4 regions of the Janthinobacterium foliorum genome follow, and region 3 is predicted to be linked to each of the others. Evidence: predicted binding sites of a transcription regulator. Region 3 holds the regulator's gene; each other region holds the start of a gene.
What was found. The regulator FNR, encoded in region 3, switches genes on or off when oxygen is low (the NO sensors DNR and NnrR bind a similar motif). The targets are predictions, from matches to a motif close to TTGATNNNNATCAA.
Positions count from the first base shown of each region.

Region 1 (5,324 bases), on a different contig from region 3:
CGCCATAGCGGCGGCACAGCTTGGCCTGGCGCAGGAATTCCTCTTCGCCTTCCTTCATGGAAATCGAGTTGACGATGGCCTTGCCCTGCACGCATTTCAAGCCCGCTTCGATGACCGACCATTTCGATGAATCGACCATGATGGGCACGCGGGAAATATCGGGTTCGGAGGCAATCAGGTTCAGGAAGCGCGTCATGGCCGCCAGCGAATCGAGCATCGCCTCGTCCATATTGATGTCGATCACCTGGGCGCCATTTTCCACTTGCTGGCGGGCCACGGACAGGGCTTCGTCGTATTGTTCGTTGAGAATCATGCGCGCGAACGCCTTCGAGCCCGTGACGTTGGTGCGCTCGCCCACGTTGACGAACAGCGATTCGTCGTTGATGACGAACGGTTCCAGGCCGGCCAGGCGCAAGTCGTGCGACGGCGGCGGCACGGTGCGCGGCGTATTTTTTGACAGCAATTCGCCGATGGCGGCGATGTGTTCCGGCGTGGTGCCGCAGCAGCCGCCCGCCATGTTCAAAAAGCCCGCGTCGGCGAATTCGCGCAACAGGGCGGACGTGTCGGCTGGCAACTCGTCGAAGCCCGTGTCGCTCATGGGGTTGGGCAAGCCCGCATTCGGGTAGATGCAGACGAAGGTATCGGCGATCTTCGCCAGTTCTTCCGCGTACGGGCGCATCAGGGCGGCGCCCAGCGCGCAGTTCAGGCCGATGGTCAGCGGTTTTGCGTGGCGCACGGAATTCCAGAAGGCGGGCACGGTCTGGCCCGACAGGATGCGCCCCGACGCGTCCGTGACGGTGCCGGAAATCATCAGGGGCAGACGCACGACGCCAGGGTTTTGCTCGTAGTACAGGTCGATGGCGAACAGGGCCGCCTTGCAGTTCAAGGTATCGAAAATGGTTTCCACCAGCAGCACGTCGGCGCCGCCTTCCACCAGGCCCTGCGTCTGCTGCAGGTAGGCCGCCACCAGCTGGTCGAAGGTGACGTTGCGGGCGGCCGGATCGTTCACGTCCGGCGAGATCGATGCCGTCTTCGGCGTGGGACCCAGGGCGCCGGCGACGAAGCGCGGCTTGTCCGGTGTGGAATATTTGTCGCAGGCGGCGCGCGCCAGTTTGGCGGCCTGCACGTTCATTTCATAGGCCAGGTGGGCCATGTGGTAATCGTCCTGCGCGATCGTCGTGGCGCCGAAGGTATTCGTTTCGATCAGGTCGGCGCCGGCCGCCAGGTAGCGCTCGTGGATTTCCTGGATGATGTGCGGCTGCGTCAAGGTCAGCAGTTCGTTGTTGCCCTTGACGAACAGCTCGCGCGCACCGCTGTCGGCCGGCGCGGCGAAATCGATGAAGCGGCCAGCGGGGCCGCCCCGGTAGGCTACTTCGTCGAGCTTGTATTGCTGAATGATCGTGCCCATCGCGCCGTCGAGGATCATGATTCGCTGCGTCAGGATGGCGCGCAAGGTGGCTTCGGTCGGGGACATGGCGGGGATCACGGTATCGTTCATTTCATGCTTTCAATAGGCAAACGGGCGGCGGCGTGGCGGCAAGACTTTGCGAGGCGGTTGCGGGCCAGCAGGATCAGCTGACGGAGAGTGCCGGCCGGGTAGGGCAGGCAGAAGGTGGCAATCGCCTGATTTCACCGGGTCTAAAATTATACGGCATCAGGCTGCTTTGGTTTTGAGCAAAAGCGGCCGTTCGTCCCGTTGCTGCCGTTCCTGCAACACATCGCCTCCCACGGCGCCCGCTTGATGGCCGCTGCTAGAAATTACATTCCTGAAAATCTTACTGAAAACGTTAATTTTTCCAGCAAAGTTGGTGAGAATGCATGTCCTCTAGATTGTGGACAAATTTCCACATTATTTACGCTTCCATGCCTATTTTTTTCATGAATCGAATGGCAATAGCAACGGTTGGAAACAAACTTGATTTTGAACAATACAGAGTGAAGCGATGTAGGTTTCAAAAATGCTTTAAATAAAGATTGCAAAGCAGATACCTTAATTATTATCAAAACCAATTGAATCAAAAGCATTAATAGTTGTCTTTAGGAATCAAACTCACGGATAATATCGGTTCTTTGAAATGAAATTCTCTCCAAAAGTCACCAATATGTCACATTTCCCTCGTGTCTCCCCCGGCTTTGCGCTGTTCGAACATGGTTGCCGGCCATGAAAAACCATTTGCTTGTTGCATTGTTTCTCGTGCTGGGCCTGTCCGCCTGCGGTGGCGGCGGCGGTGGGGGCGGTGGCGATACCGTGGTGGCAACCACCTCGGGTAGTCCTGTCGTGTTGCCTGCAGTCACGGCTGTTTCGGCAACGAATATCGCCGTTGGCGGCAGCGTGGTGGTCACTGGTAGCAATCTGAGCCGTGTCACGGCATTCCAGGTGGGCGGCGTGACGCTGGCCACCAGCGCCGCCAGCGATACCGGCATCACCCTGGCGATGCCGGGCGTGCCCGTGTCGGGCGCCTTGAGCCTGGTCAGCGCCAGCGGCACGGCGGCCACCAGCTACAACCTGAATGTGTACGTGCCGCTGAGCGTCACCGGCATCGCGCCGGCAACGGGCGGCGTCGGTTCCAGCGTCACCATCGCGGGCAATGGCATGGGCGCCGTCACGGCGGTGCAGTTCGGCAGCGGCGCGGCGGCAACGCCAGAAAGCCAGAGCGCGACCAGCGTCACGGTCGTGGTGCCGGCGGGCGCCGCGACGGGGCCACTGAAGGTGCGCGGTCCATACAACGATGTGAGCAGCGCCGATACCTATACGCTGCTGGCCAGCGTGGCCGTCACGTCGATCAGCACGGCCATCAGCGGCCAGACGATGTCGATCACGGTGCAGGGCAGCAATCTCGACCAGGTCAGTGCCGCTTCGGTGGGCAATATGCCGGCGACCATCGTCAGCGCCAGCGCCAGCCAGCTGCTGCTGTCGGCGCCAGCCACGGCGACGGGCAATGTGCTGCTGTCGGCCGCGTCGCGCGTTGCCGTCAATGCGGGCACGGTGTCGGCCTTTACCCTGGGCAGCATCGATTTCGCGCAGGTGCTGAACCTGAACGCCAGCGACACGGCCTTGCGCCTGACGCGTGGCAAGTCGGCCGCCGTGCGCGTATCCGTGCTGGGCACGCAAGCGGGGCGCAGCAGCCCCGTCGTGACCTTGAGCGCCACGTCCGCCAATGGCAGCAACCTGGGCACTGTCGCCATGAGCGGACCGGCGGTCTTGCCGACAGAGAAGAGCGATTACAGTTTCAGTGGCAACTTCAGCGGCGTCTTGCCGGCTGGCTGGATCTTGCCTGGCGTGCGCGTGCGCGTCACGGCCGTGGGCAGTGACGGTACGCAGGTCAGCCAGGAAGCGGCGCCCGTCGTCGCCAGCGCGGCAAAAATCCGCCTGGTGCTGGTGCCGCTGAGCACGGATGATGGCGTGGCGCAATTGCCTGATGCCGAAGTGATCCGTGCCGCCCTGACCCGCGTGTATCCATATGCGGCGGAAAATATCAGCATCAGCACGCGCGCCGCACTGAGCGTGCCGGGCAGCAGCACGGCCGACAGCTGGTGGAATTCTACCCTGGCAACCCTGAACGACAAGCGTGCCCAGGAAGATAGCGGCGCCTATTATTATGGTTTCGTGCCGCTCATGTCTTCCACGCGCGCCGCCGGCCTGGCGTACATCAATCCGCGCACCAGCGGCGGCGATTTCACGGCGGCCATCGGCCTGGACGCCAGCTACAAGAATATCGCCTCGATCGATCCCTTCGGCAACAGCTGGCCTGAATGGCTGACCACGCTTGTGCACGAGCTGGGCCACAACCATTCGCTGCAGCACGTTGCCTGCGGCGGGCCTGCCGGCGCCGCCACCGACTACCCATATGCGAACGGCAACCTGGGACCGCAACCCCTGTATAACAGCAGCTATGCGGGCAGCATCGGCCAGCTGAGCAAGGCAGCATATGGCGCCGGTACGCCGATGAAGGATGTGATGAGCTATTGCAGCGGCGCCTGGTTTTCCGACTACAGTTATGCACGGGTGCAGCAATTCCTGGAAAAACGCAGCACGCAGCAGACGGGCAGCAATGTGCTGGCCGCCAGCATGTCCGTGGCCGAGAACGGCTACCTGACCATTTCCGGCCGCATCACGCCGGCAGGCGTGGGACTGCGTCCTGCCGTCGCCTCGTCGACGCGCATCGGCGAAGCGGCCAGCGGCAGCGGCCACGCGTATATCCTGCGCGTGCTGACGGCGTCAGGACAGACTATCGACTTGCCCTTCGATGCCGTCTCGCTGGCCGACCATGGCGGCAGCGCCATGAGCCATTTCCGCGTCAGCTTCGCCAACCCGGGCGACATCAGCGACGTGCAGGTGTTGGCAAATGGCAAGGCGTTGGCCAAGCTGGAGCGCCCGGCGCGCCGCAGCAAGGCCGCCGCCAACGATGCCACGTTTGACGCGACGCAGAGCGGCGGCAAGCTGGTGCTGGCCTGGAATGCCCAGGCGGAACCGTACGCCGCCGTGCTGCACGTGGCTGCCGATGGCCGCAAGACGGTGGTCGCCAGTGACTTGACGGGCGGCAATGCCAGCGTCGACATCAGCGCCTTGCCGGCCGGCGGGCGTTTCGAGGTCAGCCTGTCGTCGTCCGTCGGCGGACGGCTGATGAAGGTCATGCGTCGCTAAGCGGCGCAGCCGGATGCAAAAAGGGCTTGCCGCGGCAAGCCCTTTTTTATGGCACTCGATAGTGCCTTTTTTTTAGGCGAAATTAAACGAAACGCTTGCCTTCCAGCGGGAAACCCTTGATGAAGTCCAGCGCGGGCAGGCGCTTGCCGCCCGGCTTTTGCAGTTCCGTCAGGCGCAGGGAGCCGTTGCCGCAGGCGACGATGATGCCGTGCTGGGCGTCGGCGGCCAGCACCTGGCCCGGCGCTTCCTTGCTGTCCGCTTCGAGCACGTCCGCGGCCCAGATCTTGATGGTCACGCCATCGACCTGGCCGCAGGCGCCGGGAAACGGATTGAAGGCGCGGATTTTCAGGCCCAGTTCCAGCGCCGGCTGGCTGAAGTCGAGCGCCGCCTCGTCCTTGGCGATTTTGGCCGCATAGGTGACGCCCGCTTCCGGCTGCGGCACCGCTTCGAGCGGCTGCTGCTGCATCTTGCGCAGGGTCTCGACGATCATCTTGCCGCCCAGTTTTGCCAGCTTGTCGTGCAGGCTGGCCGTGGAGTCGCCCGCTTCGATGGGCAGGCGCTCGACGGCCAGCATGGGACCCGTGTCGAGGCCTTCTTCCATCTGCATGATGGTCACGCCCGTCTCATCGTCGCCGGCCTCGATGGCGCGGTGGATGGGCGCCGCGCCGCGCCAGCGCGG
Region 1 covers NZ_CDXDQE010000018.1:58,986-64,309, reverse strand. The annotation lists gene metH (methionine synthase) at 1-1,498, opposite strand, end outside; gene ACZ92H_RS27225 (IPT/TIG domain-containing protein) at 2,174-4,645, shown strand; gene fmt (methionyl-tRNA formyltransferase) at 4,728-5,324, opposite strand, start outside.
Region 1: a site for FNR is predicted at 1,916-1,929, ahead of ACZ92H_RS27225 (IPT/TIG domain-containing protein). Genes of this name have one in related genera too.

Region 2 (5,324 bases), on a different contig from region 3:
GCGCTGGTGGCCTTCTTCGTCATGGGACCGCTGCAGGTGGCCTTGCCCGTGCTGGCGAGCGAACGCCTGCACGGCGCGCCGGCCCTGGGCCTGCTGATGGGCGCGCACGGCGCCGGCACCTTGCTGGGCATGTTGTGCTCCAGCCTGGGCGGCGCCTGGCTGCGCCGGCGTTTCGGCGCCACCCTGCTGGCCGTTGACGCCATCGTGGCCCTGCTGATGATGGCGCTGGGGCAAATTGGCACGGCCTGGCAAGGCGCGGCCCTGCTGGCCATCACGGGCGTACTGGGTGGCTACTTGCAGGTGGCCATCTTTACATGGATACAGCGGCGCGTGGCGCCTGCCATGCTGGGCCGGGCAATGGCGCTGTTCATGGCCATCTTTCTGGGGCTGGCACCGCTGTCGGCGGCGGCCACGGGCGCGCTGATGCGCCACGTCAGCGTGAGTGAAATGTTTTGCGGCGGCGGTGCCCTGCTGTTGGCGGCCGCCGTGGCGGCGGCACTGTGGACCGCCATCCCGCGCATCGCCGGAGCGGAAACGATATAAACGAGATAGGAGAAATATAGAATGGACAAGACACGACAGGCAACATTGAAGGCGCACTACCGGCAACGGCCGCCGCCGCTGGGCATCATCGCGCTGCGGCACCTGCCCAGCGGGCGCACCTTGCTCGACAGCAGCCGCAACGCCCCCGGCATGCTGAACCGCCACCGCTTTGAGCTGAACCTGGGCCAGCACCGCAACGCCGCGCTGCAGGCGGACTGGCGGCGCGACGGCGCGGCGGCGTTTTCCTGCGATATCATCGACAGCGTCACGCCGCGCGACGATCCCGCCTTCGACGCGGACGCCGAGCTGGCCGGCCTGCTGGCATTGCACCGGATCGCGCTGCTGGAACAGGGACATGCACTGTATTGAGCAGCATTGCTATACACTTGCGCACTCAAGCACTACGCAGGCTATACCGAGGAACATCATGACCGATCACACTTCCCTGTCGCCGGACGGCGGCAGCGCGCTGGACTTCTGCCTGCGTCTGGCGCGCGCCCAGGCACTCATCGTGCGCCGCTTCGACAGCACGCTGGGCAATCTGCACGGCCTGAGTTTCAGCGATTATCAATTGCTGTACCACTTGCAGCGCGCCCCCGGCGGGCGCCTGCGCCGCATCGACCTGGCCGAGCGCCTGGCGCTGACGGCGTCCGGCATCACGCGGTCGCTGATGCCGCTGGAAAAGATCGGCCTGGTGGCGCGCCAGGCCGACCAGCGCGATGCGCGCGTCGGCTACGCCGCCATCACGGACGCGGGGCTGGCATTGCTGGCGCATGCGAACACGACGGCGCAGGCGCTGGCCCAGGAGTTGCTGGACCACGCCAGCGCCAGCCAGCTGGCCCCGCTGGCCGAGCTGCTCGCTGGCATCGCCAGCAAGCTGCCCGGCCAGGCCTGAGCCCCGCGCGTCCGCCTACACCAGCGCCAGCTTGCGCAGGCGCCGCGTCGACGGCCAGCGCGCCATGCCCGTCTCGTCGCGGATGGCGGCGCAGGCGGCCAGCACCCTGTCGCACTCATCCTGGCGCAGGCCCGCGTTCAGGGTCAGGCGCACCAGCGCGCGGTTCTTCGGCGTGGCCGGCGCGCAGAACACGGCGCCATAGATGCCGTGCCGTTCCAGCGCCTTGCGCAGGACCAGGGTATCGGGTTCGCTGCCCGCCTCCAGCGCGATGATCTGCTCCGTGCCGTCGCTGACGTTGTAGCCAAGCTCGGCCAGTCCCTGGCGCAGGTGCACGCTGTGGCGGCGCAAGGCGGCGCGGCGGGCATCGGCGGCGCGGATGGCATCGAGCGCCGCGTCAAACCAGGCCAGCTCGTGTTCCAGCAAACATGAACTGAAAATGGCGGGGCGCGAGGCGGACAGGAAATAGCCCTTGAAGCGGGCCGAACAGGTGATCACCCCCGCGCGCCCCGCAAAGGCCTTGGCCAGCGACGCCGTGCGGAAATGCACGCGCCCGGCCAGGCCCTGCTCCACCACCAGGCCCGCGCCCTGCGGCCCGTGCGTGCCCAGCGAGTGCGATTCGTCGACGATCAGCATGCTGCCGCTGCGCTCGGCGATTTCCACCATCTGCAACAGCGGCGCCACGCTGCCGTTGGTGCTGTACAGCGCATCGATGACGATGATGCCGGGGCCGTGCTTGTCGAGCTGGCGCTGCAGGTGGGCGCCATCGTTGTGCAGGAAAGCCACGGGCATGGCCTGCGCCGACTGCACGCCTTCCCACAGCGAGGCATGCGCCTGCATGTCCAGGTACACGGGGATGCCGGGCCCGGCCAGGCTTTGCAGCAAGCCCACGTTGGCGGCCCAGCCCGACTGCGCCAGCACGCACGCTTCGCTGCCGAGAAATGCCGCCAGCTTTGCTTCCAGGCGGTGCTGGCGGCTGCCTTCCTGCAGGAACACGGACGACATCAGCATGGCGCCGCCGCCCTGCAAGACTTGCGCCTGCGCCGCCAGCAGCGCGGGTTCGCCGGCGATGTTCAGATAATCGTTCCCGGCCAGCATCACTGCGCCGGCCGGCATGGCTTGCCACTCGTGCAAATGTTCGCCGCCAAGCAGCTTTTCGATGCGCTCGACATAGTGTTCATCCATGCGCTGGCGCACGAAGGCGGGCAGCTGCCGTTCGGCGTGGGCGGTGGCGGATGGCAGGGGGAAAGAGGCGTTCGACATAGGGGGCTCCTGAGATGGTTGCAGTGGGAACTACCGCGTCAACATGCGTGAGCCATCCGGCAGGTGATTGATCCATCTCAACAGTTACGCCGATACATCTCTTTTTCAGGAGGAACACGCCGATCATGTTGTATTGATTCGCCTCAACGAACACGTTCCCCTACCATGATGCATGTGCAGTCCCCTGCCGGAAAGCGGTGGCAAGGCAAGTTCCTCCAGCCTTTCCTGCATTTCCACGATGCCATCGAACACACGCCCATACGGCGCGCCCAGGTGCGCGCCCTGGCCGTCATCGGTGCGCTGGGCATGCCCTTGTACTACGCGCTGTGGCAGTTCTGCTTCCCGCAAGAATATGAGTCGCCGCTGCTGCGCGGCGTGGCGGCGCTGCTGTTCCTGCCCGCCCTGTGGCCCGGACGCTTCAGCAATACCTGGTTCAGCGTCTACCTGTTCCTGGGACTGACCTTCGAACTGCCGTTCTTCTTCACCTATATGTTCCTGATGAATCACGCCTCGCCGCTATGGGTGCATTCGCTGCTGGTGGCGCTGATCGTGCTGTTCCACTTCGATACGCGCATCGCCATCCTGGCTTACCTGAGCGGCACCTTGCTGGCCTGCCTGGCATTTGCCATCGCCGGCGATCCCGCCTTCCTGCTCAGCCGCGAAGTCTTGCAGCAATTGCCCGTGCACTGGTTCACGATGGCCGTGCTGTCCGTCGTCAAGGTGGGGCGCAACGTGGGCGCGCAGCAAAAACTGGCCGGGCTGGCGGCAGGGCTGGGCAGCGTGGCGCATGAATTGCGCACGCCCCTGGTCAGCGTCGAGGCGAACGTGCGCGGCCTGCAGCGCAGTTCCGCCCCGGCGCCGGACGCGGCCAGCCTGGAGGCGCTGGCGCGCATCCGCTTCGAAGTACGCCACATGCACCACATGATCGACCTGTTCCTGCTCAGCGCCAGCGCCGTCGACCGCAAGCTTGAAGCGAACGAAACGGTCGCCATGCACGACAGCGTCGCGGCCGTCCTGCGCCGCTATCCGTTCACCAGCACGGCGCAGCGCGAGATGGTCAAGATCGACGTGCGCGCCGACTTCAGCTTTCACGGCCAGTCGGAACTGTGCGTGGTCATCCTGCTGAACCTGCTGCGCAATGCCTTGAAAGGCATCCAGCGCGCCGGCAAGGGCCGCGTGCGCATCGTCATCGATGGCGCGCGTCCCGTGCCGCGGCTGCTGTTCATCGACACGGGCTGCGGCATCGCGGCCAGCCGCCTGCCGCTGATCTTCGACCGCTTCTATTCCTATCCCGCGCACAACGGCAGCGGCATCGGCCTGGCCCTGTGCCGGCAAATCATGCAAGCCTGGCATGCGCGCATCCGCTGCGTCGCGCGCGAAGGCGCATATGCCATCTTCGTGCTGGAATTCCCGCAGCAACACGCCAACGCCAGGCCCAGCCGTTTTCCATCCATCCACCGCGCGAGGTGACGCATGCAACTGCCCGTCTACACCCATCCGACCCTGACCGTATTGATCGACGACAGCGATTCCTTCCTGAAAAGCCTCGCATTCCAGCTCGATCCCGGCCTGGCGCGCAAGACCTTCCACGACACCAGCAGCGCGCTGCACTGGCTGCGCCAGAGCACGCAACTGGGCGAGATGCCGCTGCATGTCAATTTCGATACGCAGAACCTGCCGCCCGACCAGTGCAACGTGGCGCTCGACATCGAACGCATCTGGCGCATCAGCGGCCAGGCGCAGCGCTTTGCCGTGCCCTCCGTGCTGGTGGTCGATTATTCGATGCCGCAGATGAACGGCCTGGAGTTTTGCCACGCCGTCCGCGACTTGCCATGCAAGAAGATCTTATTTACGGGCGCGGCCGATGAAAAGGTGGCCGTGACGGCCTTCAACCGGGGCTTGATCGACCGCTACATCAAGAAGAGCGACGACGATGCCCTGGACATCCTGGAACAGGAAATCATTGCCTTGCAGCGCGAATTCTTCCTGCAGCAGTCGGACACCGTGCGCGACTTGCTGATGCTGCATGACTACAGTTTCCTGCAGGACGAGGCGCTGGCGGCCGTCGTGCAGGAGCTGTGCCAGCGCCACGGCTTCGTCGAGTTTTACATTTTCCCCAATCCCAGCGGCATCCTGTTCTTCACGCGCGATGGCCAGGCCCGGCTGATGATCATCGAGACGGAACGCGGCCTGCACACCCAGTACGAGATGGCGCGCGACAGCGACGCGCCCGAATCCTTGCTGCTGGCCTTGCTGGACATGCGCGTGATCCCGTATTTTTCCGATGCCGACAGCGATGGCATGTATGCGGCGCACATCGGCGAAAACTGGTTCCGTTATTGCGCCGCGCCCACTATCTGCCTGGGCCGCGTGACGTATTTCTGGGCCCTGTTCGACGTGCCGCCCCACCAGCTGGGGCAGCCGGTGATGTCCTACGCGCAATTTCTGCGCGCGGGCGACGGCGTCAGCGCCTAGCCTGCGGCTTGCAACGCCTAACCACAGCGTCGCGCTCGGCGCCCCCGCTGGCCCGGGAAGCGCAGCGGCACGACGTTACGGGGGGCGCCGGCCAGCGGGCATCGGAGAGCGCACTGGCCCGCGCGCGGCAGGTTTGGACAGGTGTCAGCCT
Region 2 covers NZ_CDXDQE010000001.1:611,416-616,739, forward strand. The annotation lists gene ACZ92H_RS02760 (MFS transporter) at 1-543, shown strand, start outside; gene ACZ92H_RS02765 (GIY-YIG nuclease family protein) at 565-912, shown strand; gene ACZ92H_RS02770 (MarR family winged helix-turn-helix transcriptional regulator) at 971-1,438, shown strand; gene cqsA (alpha-hydroxyketone-type quorum-sensing autoinducer synthase) at 1,454-2,698, opposite strand; gene ACZ92H_RS02780 (sensor histidine kinase) at 2,867-4,168, shown strand; gene ACZ92H_RS02785 (response regulator) at 4,172-5,173, shown strand; gene ACZ92H_RS02790 (ABC transporter permease) at 5,318-5,324, opposite strand, start outside.
Region 2: a site for FNR is predicted at 2,832-2,845, ahead of cqsA (alpha-hydroxyketone-type quorum-sensing autoinducer synthase). Genes of this name have one in related genera too.

Region 3 (5,324 bases):
CAGCCTGGGCTGGAAATCGACGGGCCAGTACGAGGAAGAGCTGAAGAAGGCGGAAGCCGACTACGGCCCCCTGTTCAACAAGTACCTGGGCCAGGACCTGAAAACGGTGGCCGCCGATCCGCAGGCGCAAGCCATCGGCCAGCGTCTGTTCCTGACTTACTGCGCGCAGTGCCACGGTTCGGATGCGCGCGGCAACAAGGGCTTCCCCAACCTGACGGACAAGGACTGGCTGTATGGCGGCGAACCCGACATCATCAAGACCACCATCATGCACGGCCGTAACGGCCAGATGCCGCCGATGGGCGCCGCGCTCGGTTCGGAAAAGGATGTCGAGAACGTGGCCCATTATGTGCTGAGCCTGTCCGGTTCCACCTCGGACCCCGTCAAGTCGGTGCTGGGCAAGGCCAAGTTCGGCGCCTGCATGGCCTGCCACGGCGCCGATGGCAAGGGTAACCAGATGCTCGGTGCGCCGAACCTGACGGACAAGACCTGGCTGTATGGCGGCAGCGCCGATACCATCATGGAAACCATCCGCAAGGGACGCAGCAACACCATGCCGGCCTTCAGCGACTTCCTCGGCGAATCGAAGGTCCACGTGCTGTCGGCGTATGTCTGGAGCCTGTCGAATCCGCAGGCGCCCGCGAAGTAAACAATGGAACCTCAAGTCATCAAGATGTATGCGGCCCGCGAGCAAATCTACCCTCGCGAGGCCAAAGGACGCTACGCTACCTGGCGATGGGTATGCGTCTGGCTTACCCAGCTTGCGTTCTACGGCTTGCCGTGGCTGACATGGAATGGCAGGCAAGCCCTGCTGTTCGATCTGACCACGCGCAAGTTCTACATTTTCGGCGTCGTGCTGTGGCCCCAGGATTTCATCTACCTGGCGGCCCTGCTGATCATCTGTGCGTATTTATTGTTCCTCGTCACGGCCATTGCCGGGCGGGTGTGGTGCGGTTTTTCCTGTCCGCAAACGGTGTACACGGAAATCTTCCTGTGGGTCGAACGCAAGATCGAGGGCACGCGCAGCGCGCGCATGGCCCTCGACAAGCAGGGCCCGTCCCTGCGCAAGGCCTTCAAGAAGACGGCAAAGCACGTGGTGTGGGGCGCCATCGCCCTGTGGACAGGCTTTACCTTCGTCGGCTACTTCACGCCGATCAAGGAACTGGCGCATTCGGTGACCACCCTGAACTTCGGTCCCTGGGAATGGTTCTGGGTCCTGTTCTACAGCCTGGCAACCTATGGCAACGCGGGCTGGCTGCGCGAGCAGGTGTGCAAATACATGTGCCCCTACGCGCGTTTCCAGAGCGCCATGTTCGACCAGGACACCCTGATCATCACCTACGATGCCAAGCGAGGCGAGCCGCGCGGCGCGCTGAGCAAGAAGGCCGGCAACAACGACAAGCTGGGCGACTGCATCGACTGTACCTTGTGCGTGCAGGTGTGTCCGACCGGCATCGATATCCGCAATGGCCTGCAGTATGAATGCATCGGCTGCGCCGCCTGCGTGGATGCCTGCAACAGCGTGATGGACAAGGTCGACCGGCCACGCGGACTGGTACGCTACAGTACCGACCATGCGATGGAGAACAACTTCAATTCGCAGCAGATCCGCCGGCGCGCCATGCGGCCGCGCGTGCTGATCTACACGTCCATCCTGGCCCTGATCATCATCGCCGTGTGTACCTCGCTGGCCCTGCGCACGCCATTGAAAATGGACGTGATCCGCGACCGCGGCTCGATGGGACGCGAAGTGGAAGATGGCATGATCGAGAACGTTTACCGTCTGCAGATCATGAACACCTCGGAGCAAAGCCAGCATTTTAAAATCAGCGTCTCCGGCTTGCCGGGCCTGACCTTGCTGACGCGCGACGAAGTGACCCTGCAGCCGACGGAAACCCTGGGCTGGCCCATCCGCCTGCGCGTGCCGCACGGCGTGGGCGAGAAGGGCTCGAACAAGATCGCCATCGAGCTGCAATCGCTGGACGACCCGTCGCTGCATGTGCGGGAAAACGCGGTCTTCATCGTGCCGCGGTAACGGTGATGCGGGGGCCGGACCCTGCGGGTCCGGCCCCCGCATTTCGCCGTTGGGGTACCAGCTATTTATTTCAACCCAGAAGCAAATACTGGGGCCAGACGGGGACGCCGAGTCCCGCAGGGTCTGACCCCAAGGAGATCTAAAATGTCCAAGACCGCAAAACTGCAAGCCTCCGCCGATCCCTGGTACAAGCACCGCTGGCCGTGGCTGCTGATGGTGGGCCCGGGCCTGTCCGTCGTTGTCGGCAGCACCATGGGCTATATCGCGTTTACGCAGCCCGATGCGCTGGTGGTGGGCGACTATTACAAGCAGGGCAAGGCCATCAACCAGGACTTGCGGCGCGATACGGCCGCCAGCAACCTGGCCATGTCGACCAGCCTGGCATATGACGTGGCGGCGGCGCGCCTGACGGGTTCCGTGCACAGCTTCGGCAAGGCTTACCAGGCGCCGCTGCAACTGCACCTGGCGCATGCCACCCAGCCGGAAAAAGACATCAAGCTGCTGGTGCAGCCCGATGCGGCCGGCAACTTCTCCGTGGCCCTGCCCATGCTGGAGCGCAGCCGCTGGCAAGTACTGGTGGAAAACAATACGCGCGAGTGGCGCCTGTCCGGCATCTGGACCTGGCCGGCACAGCGCGCCATCGCGCTGCATGCGGATGAAGAGTTATAAAACTATTTGCAGGTGTCCGTGCCGGCCGTAATCGCCTTCAGCTTGGCTGGCTGCAAGATCTCGATCTCGCGGTTCGACACGCGCAACCAGCCTTCCTTCTTGAACTTCGACAATAGCCGGCTGACGCTCTCGATGGTCAGGCCCAGGTAATTGCCGATTTCCTCGCGCGACATGCGCAGCTGGAAGTTGCTGCCCGAATAGCCGCGTGCCTCGTAGCGCGAGGCCAGGTTGACGATGAAGGCGGCAAAACGCTGCGTCGCCTGCATATTACCCAGCAACAGCATGACACTTTGCTCGCGCGTGATTTCCTGGCTCATCATGCGGTGGAAATGGCGCAGCAGGGTGGGCATATTGCCCAGCAATTGTTCCAGGCTAGAAAACGGGATTTCACATACTTCGCTGTCTTCCAGCGCCACGGCGTTGCAGTGGTGGCGGTCGGCGCTGATGGCGTCCATGCCCAGCAATTCGCCCGCCATCTGGAAACCCGTCACCTGCTCTTCGCCGCCCGGATTGATCTGGTAAGTCTTGAAGTGGCCTAGGCGGATGGCATACAGGTTCTGGAACGAGTCGCCGATGCGGAACAGCGAGGCGCCGCGCGCTACCTTGCGGCGGCGGCCGATAATCTGGTCCAGCCTGTCCATGTCGCCCACGTCAAGCCCCATCGGCAGGCACAATTGATGCATGCTGCACGTCGAGCAGCGCGCACGCAACGCTTCCACGTTCACGGCAGGCAAGGCTGGAGAGAGTAGCGCTTCTGTCATGTCAGACCCTTTTAGAAAAATGCAACAACAAGTTTACTGCATAGTGCGCTCACATGTGCCAATTTCCCCGCATTTCCCCTTTATTTCGCTCAATAAACGACTTCCCGCATTTAATTTTATGGCAACATCCATACAAGTTCATGCCCGGGCGCGCATTTCCACGGCCCGTGCTTGCCAAGTTGACGTATTGATAGGAAAATTCCTGACAGCATTATCTGCCGCCTGTGCCTCCGGGTACTGAAAAGGAAATCATGAAGCCTCTCGGCATTAAAGCAAAAGTCGCGCTGGCCACCAGCCTGACCTCGATCGCCATGATCGCCGTGGTGACCATGGTGCAGGTCAAGCACATGCGCGACGACTTCACCCAGGTTTTGCTGAGCCAGCAAACGGCGCTGATCGAACGCACCGCGGACGAGCTCGACGACAAGCTGGCCATGCTGCTCGACATCATCACCCAGACGGCGCGCCACCAGCCGCCCTCCCTGATGGCCGACCCCGGCCAATTGCGCGAGTACTACACGCAGCGCGCCATGCTGGCCCTGTTCGACGACGTGCTGGTGCTCGACACGCAAGGCAAGGTGGTGGCCAACGTGCCCGAGGTGCAGGGACGCAACGGCGTCGACGTGGCCGACCGCGCCTACTTCCAGACGGTGATGCGCACCAAAAAGGCCATGATCACGGAACCGATGCTGGGCAAGACCAGCCATCTGCCCATCGTGCAGATGGTCGCGCCCGTGCTGGACAACAACGGCGAGGTGGCCGGCATCGTCATCGGCGTGCTGCGCCTGTACAAGGACAATATGCTGGGCCACTTGCGCACGGCCAAGGTGGGCAAGAGCGGCTATTACTTCATCCTCACGCGCGAAGCCGTGCCGCGCTATGTGCTGCACCCCGATGCCAGCCGCTTGCTGCACCCGCGCGCGCCGAACGCCAACCTGGTCACCACCCAGCTGCTGAAGGAAGACGGCGAGGGCAGCATGGTCAGCACCAACAGCCGCGGCGTCACGGCCGTCAACAGCTTCAAGCGCTTGAACTCCGTGAACTGGCTGCTGGCCGCCTCGCTGCCCGTGGCGGACGCGTTCGAGCCCTTCAATGGCGTGCTGTCGCGCCTGGTGCTGTGGAGCATCTGCGCCTCGCTGCTGGCCGCTGCCGTGCTGGGCTGGGTCACCGTGCGCCTGCTGTCGCCGCTGGTGCGCCTGCGCGACACCCTGCTGTCGCTGCGCAAGTCGGGCAGCCGCTTTACCCCCGTGCCGGTGCAGCAGCGCGACGAGATCGGCGAGCTGACGGAAGCGTTCAATGGCCTGATGAGCGAGCGCGACCGCTTGCAGCAGGAAGTCGAGGCGCGCGCCAGCGAACTGGAAGAGGAGCGCGACCGCGCCGAGGCGGCGAATCGGGCGAAGAGCGATTTCGTCGCCAACATGAGCCATGAAATCCGCACGCCCCTGAACGCCGTGCTGGGCATGGTGTATTTGCTGGGCAATACCAAGCTCAACACCGAGCAGCGCAAATACCTGACCATGGTGCGCGTGGCGGGGCAATCGCTGCTGGGCATCCTCAACGACGTGCTGGATTTTTCCAAGATCGAGGCGCGCCGCATGGACTTGTCGCCCGTCGAATTCGACCTCGATGAAGTCATGAATACCCTGGCCACGACGATGACCATGAATGCGGGCGAGAAGGAGCTGGAACTGGCGATCGCCGTCGAACCGGACGTGCCGCGCCGCCTCGTGGGCGACGCCCAGCGCCTGCAGCAGATTCTCGTCAACCTGGCCGGCAACGCCATCAAGTTCACCGAGAGCGGCGAAGTGGTGGTGGCCGTCAGCGTGGCGGAAAGCAAGCACGAGCGGGCCTGGCTGCGC
Region 3 covers NZ_CDXDQE010000004.1:63,099-68,422, forward strand. The annotation lists gene ccoP (cytochrome-c oxidase, cbb3-type subunit III) at 1-649, shown strand, start outside; gene ccoG (cytochrome c oxidase accessory protein CcoG) at 653-2,035, shown strand; gene ACZ92H_RS10565 (FixH family protein) at 2,180-2,704, shown strand; gene fnr (fumarate/nitrate reduction transcriptional regulator Fnr) at 2,707-3,465, opposite strand; gene ACZ92H_RS10575 (response regulator) at 3,717-5,324, shown strand, end outside.

Region 4 (5,324 bases), on a different contig from region 3:
CCTGCGCTACGGCTACGTGGTCGAGTGCACCGGCTTTGACAAGGATGAAAGCGGCAAGGTCATCGCCGTGCATTGCACCTACTTCCCGGACAGCAAGTCGGGCACGGAAGGCAGCGCCAACTACAAGGTCAAGGGCAATATGCACTGGGTCAGCGCACCGACGGCGATTCCCGCCGAAGTGCGCCTGTACGACCGCCTGTTCACGGACCCGCAGCCGGACGCGGGCGGCAAGGACTTCAAGCTGGCCCTGAATCCGTTGGCCAAGGAAGTGGTGCAGGCATGGCTGGAACCGGGCGCGGAGCTGGCGCAACCGGAACAGCGCTTCCAGTTCGAGCGCCACGGCTATTTCGCGGCAGACCGGGTCGACAGCCAGCCAGGCAAGCCCGTCTTCAACCGCATCGTCACCCTGAAAGACAGCTGGCAGCCGGCCAAGTAAGGGCATCACGGCTCCCGCTCAAAAAAAACCGCTACGGCGGTTTTTTTTGTTTCAGCGATATATCGGCAACATCTGTATCACCAAGGAAATATTGCCTGTTGACTATATTGACGATAGTTTTGTATATTGTGCAGCTATTGCGCAATTTGCAATTGGCATAGCGTTTGTGCAAGCAGCAAAGCCACCGCCCCCCAGGCGGCACCCGATTCCACCACCTGATGCGGATTGCGATGTCCTCTACTGCCGGCGAGCACCAGTTATCTGCTGAAAAAAAGCCGCTCTGGCTGCTCGGCTTTGTAATCTCGATGATGGTGGGCCTGCTGTTCTACATGGCCACCTCGCTGTCGATCGAAAACGATGCCAGTGACCTGTTCAACAATCTGGCGCGCAATGCCCGCCAAAATATCGAATCGCGCGTGCAGTCCTATGCCAACCTGCTGCGCGGCGCGGCCAGCCTGTTCCGCGCCAATGACTTTGTGAGCCGCGAGCAATTCCACCGCTACGTGGCCAACATGGCGCTGCAGCAGCATTACCCTGGCGTGATGAACCTGAACTATAGCCGCGACCTGGACGAAGCCCAGCGCCCCGCGTTCGAAGCGGCCATGCAGCGCGATTATCCGCCCGGGCGCGACGGCTATCCCGCCTTTGCCATCCACCCCCCCGGCCCCCGCGAGCACTATTCCGTGCTGGTGTACATCGAACCGATCGCCAGCGCCGCCGACAAATATGGCTATGACATCGCGTCGCGGCCCCTGATCGCCGAAGCGCTGGCACAGTCGCGCGATTCCGGCCGCATCAGCAATTCCGGCGTCCCCGTGCCGATGGAAGGCCGGCCTCAGCTGACGGGCATGGCCATGCGCCTGCCCGTGTACCGGCTCGGCATGCCGACCGATACCATCGAGCAGCGGCGCGCCGCGCATCAGGGCTCCGTCGGCATCGGCTACGACCTGGTGACGATGGTGCGCAGCGCGCTGGCCGACATGCCGGTGCGCAATGTCCGCCTGACCCTGTTCGATATCGGCCCGCAGGCGCGCGCGCCACTCGACTTGCCGCACACCATGCGCCCTATCTTCGACAGCTCGGCGGCGGGCCTGCATGCGCCGTGGTGGCAGCCCGGCAACTCGGGGAAATACCTGAGCAGCACGATGCTGATCGAGCACAACGGCCGCGTCTGGCAAGCATTGTTCAGCGTGCGCAAGAGTGATCTGTACACGCGTTTCGATGCCTTTTTACCCTGGCTGGCCCTGCTGGCGGGCTTTGGCAGCGCCATGCTGCTGTACACCCTGTTCCACACCCTGGCGTCGTCGCGCCGCAGTGCCATCCAGATGGCGCGGGGCATGACGGAAGAATTGCGGGCCAGCCAGATCCGCTTGCAACTGTCGCACCAGAAACTGCGGCGCCTGGCGGCCCACGCCGACCAGATCAAGGAAGAGGAACGCAAGCGCATCGCGCGCGAAATTCACGACGACTTGGGACAGAACCTGCTGGTGCTGCGCATCGACGCGGACATGCTGGCCTCGCGCACGCAGCGGGGCCATCCGCGCCTGAATGCCCGCGCCCGCTCCACCCTGGAACAGATCGACGCCACCATCAAGAGCGTGCGGCAGATCATCAACGACTTGCGCCCCACCGTGCTGGACCTGGGCGTGAATGCGGCCGTCGAGTGGCAGGTGGCGCAGTTCCGCCTGCGCACGGGCATCGCCTGTGAAATCAGCGAAAGCCATGACGACATCTGCCTCAGCGATCAATGCGCAACGGCCCTGTTCCGCATCCTGCAAGAGTCATTGAGCAATATTTCCCAGCATGCCAACGCCAGCCGCGTGCAGGTCAAGCTGGAAAAGTGCAGCGACACGGTGTCGATGAGCGTCAGCGACAACGGCGTGGGCGCGGCCATCGACGGGCGCAACAAGCTCGGCTCGTTCGGCCTGGTGGGCATCGAGGAACGCATCAAGTTACTGGGCGGCACTTTCCACATCGAAAGCAGCCCCGGCACGGGGATGAGCGTGCACGTCAGCGTGCCGCTGGGCGCCGACGCCACCCGCTTCCCCTACCAGGACGACAGCCGCACGCCCGCCTGAAGGCCGGCACGCCCCCGCTTGAAGCAAGCTCAGCTTGCGTATTTTGTGATTCAATGCAATATTGATGTAGAACAATTCTTAATGTCTGGCCGTCATTGCCCAGACCCTTTTCTACCTGCCAGGAGTCCACGCCACCAGCCAGTCCCGCTCTTTCCGCCGTTTTCCTCACACAGCTCTTTTACGATACTTAAAGGACACTCATGAACACGAACGACAGTTTCAAGGCAATTGCCGATTTGAATTTGGACGCGATCAAGGTCAAGCTGATGCACCGGGAATCCGGCGAGGGATGGAGCCTGGAGAAGGCCAATGCGGTGGAGTTCGAGTATCGCCGCTTCCTGATCCTGATGAAACAGTTTCCACAGGAAGAAACGGCGCCGCTGATGGATGTCGATACCTTCTGGCACTACCACATCCTCGACACGCTGAAGTATGCGGCCGATTGCGAGCAGGTATTCGGCTACTTCCTGCACCATTTCCCGTACATCGGGCTGCGCGGCGAAGACGACGAAGCGGCGCACCACCGCGTCGGCGAGCGCATGAAGCAACTGTACGAAGAAACATTCGGGGAAGATTACATCCGCGCAGAAACGGCATATTCGGGACGCGCCGTGCAGGCAGCCTATTCTGGACGCGCCGTGCAGGCGGCGTACTCGGGACGCGCCGTGAGCACGGCATTTTCCAGTGCAGCGGTGCAGGCGACCGCGTATTCGGGACGCGCCGTGCAGCCGCAGACAGCCTATTCGGGCCGGGCCGTGCAAGCAGCGTTTTCCAGTGCAGCGGTGCAAGCGACGGCATACTCGGGCCGCGCCACGGGGGCCGCAGTGACCGCCTTCTCCAGCGCGCCCGGCACACTGGCCGCAGCGCTGGTCGAGTCGTCCTCGACGGGCCTGGAAACGGGGCGTTTCTATCTCGATCGTCCTGCCTTGAGCCCGGACGCGCAATAGAAAACCAGAAGGCAGATGTGGCTGCCGCACGCGGCAAGCCTGACTTACCCAGACGGCACCTCTCAGTTTGCCGTCTGTCAGGCGCTCTTAGGCAGCCATCAGTTCGCGCAGTTCACGGATGCTGAAATCGCTGATTTCATGCATGCGGATCAGGATCGTGGCGCCGATCGGCAAGGTATTGTGACGAATCTTGCTGATGACGGGTGGCGCCACTTCCAGTGCACGCGACAGGGCGGCATCATTTTTCAGTTGCAGCTTGTCGATGATCGCATCGAGCACGCGATTCGGGTTGTAGGTAGGCAAAGAGGTAATTTGTTTGAGAGACATGATCAAAAATCCGTACTTGTTGTATTACTGCAAAAAAGAGACCGAATGTCGCCTTTGCAATAACTCAGGGTAAACACACTAAAAAGCGCCATCACTTATGCGGTTTTTATCCCGCAAACAACATAATACACGCTATTGTTGATTTTTGCGTAACTTATAGCAAAATTGTGATAATTGAAGAGAATTGACGCACTTGGAATGTGCTAGAGGATAACTCAATTTGAGAAAATTTGCTGCAAGTCATCAATTTTTACGGTGGGGAACGCCGCTGTGCATCAGCCAGGCGATGGCCATGAGGGCGCCCAATCGATTTATTTCCACTGACAAATGCCAGCTTTGCGCGGCCATGCCGGCCGGCGTCGCGTACATATTGGCATGCACGCTGCTGGCATCGACCCGGCACCAGGCCAGCTGGCGGCGGATTTCAGCGGGCGGCGGCGGCGGCTGCAACGCCCGTTCGCGGCGGCGCATGTAGGCGCGCACCTGTTCCTTGCTGGGATGACTGATGCAATGGCTGATCGGATGCATCGCTGGCTCCTGCCGGCCGGACCCATCGTCGCGTGTCTAGCTGTCCAGCCCGCCACAAATAGGCGAAATGCGTGACGACATTGCTCACCATATCGCCAGGCCACCACGGCGCGTTTGCGCTGCATCAATGACAACGCCCCGGCGTCGCGGCGTCACCCGCGTGGCCGACTTCAGGTCTTCTTTTGCTGGCGCACGCGCTGCTGCTGCTTTTCCTGCGTTTGCTGGCGGTTCTGCTTGCGCTCGAACAGGGTCACGGCGTCTTTCTTGGCTTGCTCGACGGTGCGCATGGCTTCATGCGCATCGTGCGGCACGAAGAATTCGGCATCCTGGGCAGCCACGACCAGCTTGATGGCGGCGTCGTCGTCGAGGTCGTACAGTTCGGTCAGGACGGTGGTGACCTCGTCCAGGTATTCTTCGTAAGTGAGGGTGGTCATTGCTGTCTTCCTTTAGTGAATGGCGCGCTGCAGGCACGCCGCGCCATGCGCCGTGCCTGCCGATAATGCGGGGTAACCGGCCATTTTACCCGATGCAGCCCCCGTCGGCAGCCATCGATTGCAGGGCATCGGCCACGCGCGGGTAGCGCAGCCGCACGCCCAGCTCGCGTTTCATGCGCGCATTGTCCATGCGGCGCGACTCGGACATGAACGACAGCAGCATCGGCGTGACCGCCTGCTGCAGCTGCGCGCGGGGCAGGCGCGGCGGACGCGGCAAGCCAAAGGTGTCGGCCACGGCGTCGAAATACTCGGCCATTTTCAATTCGCTGTCGTCGCTGGCGTGGTAGGCGCGTCCCGGACGCCCCTTCCACAAGGCACGCTCGATGATGCGCGCCAGGTCGTCGGCATGGATATGGTTGGTATACACGTCATCGCCTGCGGCCAGCGCCGGCGTGCCTTCGCGCAGGCGCTTCAGGGGCAGGCGGTCGCCGGCGTAAATGCCGGGCACGCGCAGGATGGCCACGCTGGCCCCGCGGCGCGCGCCCCACTCGCGCAAGACCTGCTCCGCGTCCAC
Region 4 covers NZ_CDXDQE010000015.1:69,381-74,704, reverse strand. The annotation lists gene ACZ92H_RS24870 (glutamine--tRNA ligase/YqeY domain fusion protein) at 1-436, shown strand, start outside; gene ACZ92H_RS24865 (sensor histidine kinase) at 667-2,514, shown strand; gene ACZ92H_RS24860 (glycine-rich domain-containing protein) at 2,715-3,461, shown strand; gene ACZ92H_RS24855 (hypothetical protein) at 3,549-3,788, opposite strand; gene ACZ92H_RS24850 (hypothetical protein) at 4,032-4,316, opposite strand; gene ACZ92H_RS24845 (hypothetical protein) at 4,487-4,750, opposite strand; gene ACZ92H_RS24840 (SDR family oxidoreductase) at 4,836-5,324, opposite strand, start outside.
Region 4: a site for FNR is predicted at 2,576-2,589, ahead of ACZ92H_RS24860 (glycine-rich domain-containing protein). Genes of this name have one in related genera too.